DNA from 2 places in the Streptomyces sp. WI03-4A genome. Region 1 is predicted to be linked to the other one. Evidence: riboswitches for the same ligand, from Rfam matches in the RefSeq annotation. Region 1 holds a riboswitch; the other holds the start of a gene.
What was found. Region 1 has a riboswitch for cyclic di-AMP ahead of PV343_RS02205 (C40 family peptidase). Riboswitches for the same ligand answer to the same signal wherever they lie in the genome.
Positions count from the first base shown of each region.

Region 2: another riboswitch for cyclic di-AMP. It lies ahead of PV343_RS15555 (transglycosylase SLT domain-containing protein); the one in region 1 lies ahead of PV343_RS02205 (C40 family peptidase).

Region 1 is NZ_JARAUO010000001.1:469,294-473,456, reverse strand. It holds gene PV343_RS02220 (DUF397 domain-containing protein) at 1-75, opposite strand, end outside; gene PV343_RS02215 (helix-turn-helix domain-containing protein) at 85-945, opposite strand; gene PV343_RS02210 (ATP-binding protein) at 1,158-1,616, shown strand; gene PV343_RS02205 (C40 family peptidase) at 1,774-2,247, opposite strand; cyclic di-AMP (ydaO/yuaA leader) riboswitch at 2,250-2,380, opposite strand; gene PV343_RS02200 (hypothetical protein) at 2,814-3,122, opposite strand; gene PV343_RS02195 (ATP-dependent Clp protease proteolytic subunit) at 3,130-3,765, opposite strand; gene PV343_RS02190 (GNAT family N-acetyltransferase) at 3,906-4,163, shown strand, end outside.
Region 2 is NZ_JARAUO010000012.1:101,287-105,449, forward strand. It holds gene PV343_RS15545 (FAD-dependent oxidoreductase) at 1-1,019, shown strand, start outside; gene PV343_RS15550 (HAD family hydrolase) at 1,210-2,022, shown strand; gene PV343_RS15555 (transglycosylase SLT domain-containing protein) at 2,058-2,537, opposite strand; cyclic di-AMP (ydaO/yuaA leader) riboswitch at 2,543-2,756, opposite strand; gene PV343_RS15560 (polyprenyl synthetase family protein) at 3,257-4,163, shown strand, end outside.

The DNA of each region.
Region 1 (4,163 bases):
GCTGTAGCTGCTGCGCAGCCAGCGCACGTCGTGCAGGTCGGTACTGGCAGGGACGTTCCGAGGCAGTGCAGTCATGGTGCCTCCTTACGCGCCGTCACCTATCCCGGCGATGTAATCCAACGAGTCCTGGGGGGAAAGGGCGTGGATCCGAAGGGTGTCGAAGGCCTCCGCGTAGGCCTTGAGGTCTTCTTTCCGTTCCAGGTAGAGGCTACTCGTCAACTGGTCGAGAACAACCACATCCAGATCAGAAGTGCTCGGAAATGAGAAGATAACGAAAGGCCCGGTGAGACCGACATGCGCCCCCGCGCCGAACGGCAGCACCTGGAGCCGTACTTGGGGCAGCCGAGCGGCCTCGAGCAGCCGTTCCAGCTGCCGCGCCATCACCTCGGGCCCGCCGATCTCACGTCTGAGCACCGCCTCGTCCAGTACGGCGCTCAGCTCCAGCGGCGGATCGGCCCGCAGCACGTCCTGCCTGGCCAGCCGCACCTCGACCAGTGCGTCGAGCCGCTCGTCGTCCACGCCGCCGACGGCCGCGCGGGTCACGGCACGCGCGTATTCGGGCGTCTGCAGCAGGCCGGGAACCACCGTCGTCTCCAGGGTGCGCATCCCGCTCGCCTGTGACTCCAGACTGATGAAATCGCGGTAGGTGGGCGGCAGGATCCCCCGGTAGGCGTGCCACCACCGGCTGCGGCCACCGGCCTCCTCGGCCCCCGCCAGCATCAGCAGCAGCTCACGCCGCTGTCCTTCCCGCACCCCGTACGCGTCGAGCAGTAACCGCACATCGGCCGGTTTCACCCCGCTGGCGCCGGTCTCGATACGGCTCACCTTCGACTGGTGCCAGCCCACGAGACGGGCCGCCTCGCCACTGGTGAGCCCCGCCCCGGTGCGCAGCGTGCGCAGTTCGGCGCCCAGTTTGCGGCGCCGCACCGCGGGACCGTTCTGCATGGGCAACTCCTTACTCCTTCCGGGCCGCCCATATACGGTCTCGCGTCGCAGAGTTCACCGCTTTGAGCGACAGATATATGCATATCTTGGTGGATCGCTCCCCCGACCGGCCCGGTGATGGCAGTCTGGCGAAACAGCACCAGTCCGGGACCGTACTCGAACCATCCGCTCCTCGTCGGACTGCGGTCCCGTGGGAAAGGGACGACCTCGCCATGGCAGACCATCTGGAAGCATCCGTCACTCTGCCGAGCGATCCCGCCTCGGTCTCCGCGGCGCGTTCCTACGTGGTGGAAACGCTTGCGGAGTGGGGCCTGCCGTCGGACACCGACGTGGCCGACACCGTGCGGCTCATCGTCTCCGAACTCGCCACCAACGCCGTACAGCACACCTTCGGCCAGTCACCCACCTTCACGGTCGACATCGCGCTGGACCGTGACGAACACCTGCGCATCGGAGTCACGGACAGCCATCCACGCTTCCCGAAGAGACTGCCCGCGGCCGTCCAGCAGGACAACGGGCGCGGCATGGTCATCATCCGCTGGCTCACCGCGGAGTGCGGCGGCAAACTGCGCATCCGCCCCACGCGCGAGGGCGGCAAGACGGTGTCCATCGAACTGCCCTGGAGCATCCCGGCCGAACCGGTCACCACGGCGGGCCAGCAGGAGCCGTAGCCCTGGGAGCCCGCCGAGAGGCCGTCCAGGGACCTCCGTGACGCCTGAACGTCCGAGCGCCGCCCTGGGCCGCCCGCAGGCCGCGGGAGGCGCCGGGACGGCGCTGACGGTGCTCGGAGCGGCCCCGTCGCGGAGCCGCTCCTGCCCTGAGCCAGGGTCAGCTGACCCGGCCGTACCAGACGCTCCTGGTCCAGATCTTCTCCAGCCGTACCACCGACCCGGTCCTCGGCGCGTGCCAGATCTTGTTCTTACCGGCGTAGATGCCCACGTGGTAGACGCTGGACCCCGAGTGGAAGAACACCAGGTCGCCGGCCTTGCGGCTCCTGGCCGAGATGTGGTGCGTCTTGTTGTACTGCTGGGCGGCCGTACGGGGCAGCTTCTTGCCGGCCTTCTTGAACGAGTAGAGCGTCAGCCCCGAGCAGTCGAACCGCCGCGGTCCGGTGGCACCCCAGGCGTACGGGGCGCCCTTCTTGGACGCGGCGATCTGCAGCGCCTTCGTCGCCAGCGTCGCGGCGGAGGCGTCGGTGGCGAGGCCCGGCACCGCGATCGAGCCGCCCACGGCGGCAAGCGTGAGGGCCGAGGCCGTACCGGCCCGGGCCATGAGCGACGGGACACGATTGAGCGCAGTCATGCGCAACCCTTCGTCAGCCGCCTGTGAAGGATGACCTGTCGGATTCGGGCTGGCGAAGTTGCCCGGCCGCGTTGTCGCGGCTTCACCCCAAGGGTTGCTCGGCACGACCGTCCGTCTGCGACGAACGTCCGTCCCGGCGACCCGTCTTGCTCGGGTCCTCCACTCCTGCCGATCCACTCCTGTCGACCGGTCATCCGGGCGGCGGCAGGACTCGGCGTCCGCCCGGACCGCCCCGCCGCGGTGGCGGGGGCTTGTCGTCAGACACGGATCTTCACTCACAGGAGTCGGAAAATCCCAACGCAAACGGCAATTTGTGGCGTTACTCACCACTCACCCGTTCGGGTGGACAGGGCTGTGTTCGAACGACCGTCAGAACCCGCACGTAGCCTCGGACCTGGGGCGGAGCACCCGAGAGGGGGTCCGGAACCCCCCTGTCGCGCAAGTCGGAAGGCCCGAAAAAAGCTCCGGAGATACGCCGGCCGGGGGTACGTCGTTCGGGCCGTTTCAAGCCGCGCACGCGCGGCCCGTCGACAACGGGGCCCGTACGGGCCGGAGATGCGTCCGGATCAGCCGACGCAGTCGGGCGGGAGCGTGACGCGCGCAGTGCGGCGCTCGCCGTCGAGCACCCGCAAAGCGCGTGCCAGCGTGTCCCCGTGCAGCTCCGTCTCGCCCCGTTGGTGCATCAGGGTCAGCGCGTCGCGCAGTTCGACCGCCTTGCGCACCAGGGCCTGTGCCGCGCGCAGCCCGCGGTAGGTGTCCCCGTCCTGGGCCGGGTTGATCCGGCCCAGCAGGTCCACGGCCTCGAGGTAACAGTCGATCAGCTCGCCCTCGGCCCTGGTCAGCGCGGGCAGCGGCGGAAGTTCCGGTGGCAGCATCGGCGGCTCACCCCGCGTGCCCGGTGCCGGGCGTGTCCCTGCGTCCCGGGACCACACCGTCCACCAGGCCGTACGCCCGTGCGCCCGGCGCGTCGAGCACCAGGACCCGCTCCAGGTCCTGGTGCACCCGCCCGGCGGTGCGACCGGTGTGCCGGACCAGCATCTCCTCCATCAGTTCGCGTGCCCGGACCAGTTCCCGGGCCTGGATCAGCAGGTCGCCGGTCTGCCCCTCGACCGGTTCGCGCAGTGCGGGCTGCTCCAGGACGACCCGTGCGCCGGGCAGGGCGAACCGCTTGCCGGGTGTCCCGGCCGCGAGCAGCACGGCGGCGACCGACGCGGCCTGGCCCAGGCAGTAGGTCCGCACGTCGCAGGTGACGTACCGCAGCGTGTCGTAGACCGCCGTCATCGCGCCGAACGAGCCGCCCGGGCAGTTGAGGTAGAGCGTGATGTCCTGTTCCGGGGCCGCGTGTTCGAGCTGCATGAACTGGGCGATGACGTCGCTCGCCGCCGTGTCGTCGAGCGGCGTCCCCAGGAAGACGACCCTGCTCTCGAACAGCTTGCCGTAGGGGTCCAGCGTGCGCGGGCCCGTGCTCGTGCGCTCGGTGAACTCCGGCAGCACATGGCGGGCGGACGGTCGGGTCATGGACATACCCCTCCTCGTGACGGGGCCTCGGACGGCCTCGCATCTGTAAAAAATGTACAGGACGTACGTCATCCTGTGGCCCGGCGCCGCTCGAATTGCCGTCAGGGCATGCTGGTTTGACCACCTGTTAGCGTGCGCGGATGGAAGATCTGGGAAGCGTGGCCTGGCCGCCGGAGCCGATCAGGACCGAGAGGCTCGTACTCCGTGGCCCCGAGGCCCGGGACCGCGCGGCGTTCGTCGAGCTGCTCGCCTCGCCCGAGGTGCACACCTACCTCGGCGGCCCCCGACCGCGTGACGAACTCGAGCGCGGGACGCCGGAGATACCGGAACGGTGGCCCGGGAGCTTCGTCGTCGACCTGGGCGGGTCGATGATCGGGCATGTCCTGCTGAGGAGAGCG
Region 2 (4,163 bases), on a different contig from region 1:
CGGGCCACACCCTCGCCGACTACTGCGACGCGGCGGGCATCCGCCGGCTGGTGACCGACGAGGACATCATCCCCGTGGAGACCTTCATCGCCTACGGGGAGTGGTTCCAGCAGAAGCTGCTGCCCGGCCTGGAGCGGGTCCGGGTCGTCTCCGTCGACCGTGACAGCAGCGGCGGGTTCGCGCTCAAGCTGGACTCGGGCGAGACGTTCACCGCGCGCGCGGTCGTCGTCGCCACCGGCCTGTCCGGTCTCGACCACCTCCCGGCCGAGCTGGCGGGAGCCGCGGCCGACGGACCGGCGCCGACGGCCCCGGTCTCCCACAGCTCCCAGCACCACGACCTCACCCGGTTCGCCGGCAAGGAGCTGATCGTCGTCGGCGCCGGCCAGTCCGCCCTGGAGACGGCGGTGCTCGCGGCCGAGGCGGGCGCCCGGGTGCGCGTGGTCTCGCGCGGCCGCGGCCGGGTGGCCTTCGGCGCACCGCCCTGGCGCCAGCCGGGGCTGCGCCCCGAGTCGCCGTTCGGCCGGGCCTGGTCCCTGTGGGCGCTCAGCTACTACCCCCACCCCTACCGCTTCCTGCCCGACCGCACCCGCCACTACCTGGTCCGCAGAGTCCTCGGCCCGCTCGGCGCCTGGTGGCTGCGCGACCGCTTCGAGGGCAGGGTGCAGGTCCAGGAGGTGGACCGGGTGCTGGCCGCCGAGGCGCAGGACGGCAGTCCCGTCCTGACCGTCCGCACCCACGCGGGCGGCACCGAGCGGCTCTGCGCCGACCACGTCATCGCGGCCACCGGCTACCGCGTGGACATCGCGGCGATGGACTTCCTCGGCCACGGACTGCGCACCCGGCTCGCCGTCAGCCGGGGCACGCCCAGGCTGGGCGCCGGTTACGTCTCCTCCGTCCCCGGCCTCTACTTCACCGGCCTTCCCGCGGCCTCCTCGTACGGTCCGGTGATGCGCTTCGTGTGCGGCACCGAGTTCGCCTCGCCCCGGCTGGCCGGGCATCTGGCGGCCGCCCACGGCTGAGTCCGGGGGCGCCTCCTGCGGCTCCCCGGCCGCTGCCGCCCGCCGCCCTGTGGCGGTGCGCGGCAGCGGCCGGGCGGGCGCGGAGGGCAGGGCCATCGGGCAGGCGGCGGGCACCACTTGGGCCGGTCAGCACACAAGTCCGGCCGCAGCGCGGTGAGTCGGCGGGGCGCCGGATCCGTATTCTCTGATCATGGCCGTACCCCCCGCATACGCACTGATCGCCACCGACCTGGACGGGACGCTGCTGCGTGCTGACGACACCGTCTCCGACCGGTCGCTGGCCGCGCTCGAACGGGTGGCGCGGGCCGGCGCCCGGCACCTGGTGGTGACGGGCCGGCCGGCCCCCCGGGTACGGCCCCTGCTGGACACGCTCGGCTGCACGGGGCTCGCGGTGTGCGGGCAGGGCGCGCAGGTGTACGACGCCGGGGCGGACCGCATGCTGTGGTCGGTCCGGCTGGACCGGGAGCTGGCCGAGACCGCGCTCGGCAAGATCGAGGCCGAGGTGGGGCAGGTCTACGCGGCCGTCGACCAGGACGGCGTGGACGGGCTCACCCTGATCGAACCGGGGTACCTGATGCCGCACCCGACCCTGCCCGCGGTGCGGGTGGGCCGGCGCGACGACCTGTGGCGTGAGCCCATCAGCAAGGTGCTGCTGCGCCACCAGACGCTGTCCGACGACGCGTTGGCGTCGATCGCGCGGTCGGCGGTGGGCTCGCTCGCCACGGTCACGATGTCGGGGCCGGGGACGGTGGAGCTCCAGCCGTGCGGTGTGACCAAGGCGACGGGTCTTGCGCTGGCCGCGGACCGCCTGGGCCTCGCCGCCGACCGGGCCCTCGCCTTCGGCGACATGCCCAACGACATCCCCATGTTCGACTGGGCCGGGCGGGGGGTGGCCATGGCCAACGCCCATCCCGAGCTGAAGGCCGTGGCGGACGAGGTCACCACGTCGAACGAGGACGACGGCATCGCCGTCGTCCTCGAAAGACTGTTCCCGGCCGGCTGACCGGGACCTCAGTGGTGATCAGTCACCGGTGCCCGTCAGTAGGCGCCGAAGACGTTGTCGATCGACCCGTAGCGCTTGGCCGCGTAGTTGCAGGCGGCCGTGATGTTGGCGACCGGGTCGTAGATGTTGAAGGACGTTCCGGCCACGTGGTACGCGTTGAACGTCGGGTCGATGACCTGGAGCAGGCCCTTGGACGGGATGCCCGCGGCGGCGTTGGAGTCCCACAGGTTGATGGCGTTCGGGTTGCCGGACGACTCACGGATCACGTTGCGGTAGATGCCGTTGTAGGTACCCGGGATGGCCTTCTCCTTCATGATCGCGAGGGACTCGCGGATCCAGCCGTCGAGGTTGTTGGGGTACCCGGCCGGCGTGGTGGAGACGGTCGTGGCGGCGGGAGTGGCGGCGGAGGCGGCGGTGGCGCCGATGAGGGGGAGCGCGAGAACGGCGGCACCGGTACCGGCGACGGCGAGCGTGCGGAAGAGACGGTTGGTACGGCGCTGGGCGGCAGCGGGCATGGCGAAGATCCTCTCCGTCGCCTGCGAGGTGAGCTGTCGGGTTCGGGCGGGGAGGTGCCCGGCCGTGCCCCTGGGGGGAGGCACGACTTCACCCCTAGCCGTCCCGGCGCGACATGTGCCGTCCGGTCCGGCGACTTACCTGGGTCCCCCGCTCCTGCCCTACGAATGAGTCCGTCGATGGGTGATGTCAGACGCGGCAGGATTCGGCGTTCGTCTGACAGGCCCGGAAGCTATGCGAGAGCACATGTCCGGAACAAGCGTCGGATTCACATAAAGCGCTAGTTGACCTTGATCTGTGCCATTTGGGGTGCTTGATCCTTTGCGGTTGCCAACCCTCAACTGGCCGCTGCGGCAAGGGCGGACCGGTGGTGGCGCGATCGTTCGGGTGAGGTGGCCTACGTGACCCAACTCACGAAATGGCAAAGCGTACCAAATCAGACATGGGGGATTCGGGATATCTGCTGGTCATGGCACGAAAGAAGTAATCCTCCCTCCATATGGTTCGCGACAAAATGGACTAAGAGGTGTTAAGTCCGTGGATGTCAGTTCTTATCGGATGATCGAAAACATACCGGCCGTGATCCGATACCGCCCGGGCTGGACCGGTGGGCGCTATCGGTGATCGAAACAGGACCGGATACGCTGACTTGAGTGATGGCAGCGACCTATCGACAAACCGTGTAATCGCGCAGCAGACACCAGCAGACAGGAGACCCCTCGTGACCGTCGTCGGGCCGTTCGGGCTGAGCGTGCGGGACCAGGCTCTGGAAGCCGATGTCCAGGCCGGATTGGCGGCTGTCGAGGAAGGCTTGCTCGAAGCCACCAAGAGCGAGGTCCCGTTCATCACGGAGGCCGCGCAGCACCTTGTCAGGGCCGGCGGGAAGCGGTTCCGGCCGCTGCTCGTGATGCTCGCGGCGCAGTTCGGTGACCGGCACGCGCCCGGCATCGTGCCGTCGGCCGTGGTCGTGGAGCTCACCCACCTGGCGACGCTGTACCACGACGACGTCATGGACGAGGCGGCCGTGCGCCGCGGCGTGGACAGCGCCAACACGCGCTGGGGCAACTCCGTCGCGGTCCTGACCGGCGACTTCCTGTTCGCCCGCGCCTCCCAGATCCTCGCCGACCTCGGCCCCGAGGCGGTCCGGGTGCAGGCTCTCGCGTTCGAGCGGCTGGTCACGGGCCAGATCCTGGAGACGGCGGGCCCCTCGGACGGCCGCGACCCGGTCGAGCACTACCTGGACGTGCTGGGCGGCAAGACGGGCTCGCTGGTCGCGGTCTCCTGCCGGTTCGGCGCGATGATGTCCGGCGCCGACGAGACGGTCGTCGACGTGCTCACCCAGTACGGCGAGCGGCTCGGTGTCGCCTTCCAGCTCGCGGACGACGTCCTGGACATCGCCTCCGACTCCCACGAGTCCGGCAAGACGCCCGGGACCGACCTGCGCGAGGGCATCCCGACGCTGCCCGTGCTCCGGCTGCGCGAGCGCGCCGCCCGGCTGGGTCTGCCCGAGGACGCCGCGCTCTGCGAGCTGCTGGACTCCGACCTCAGCGACGACGCCCGGCACGCCGAGGCGCTCGCCGCGCTCCGCGCGCACCCCGCGCTCGAACAGGCCCGCCGGGACACCGTCC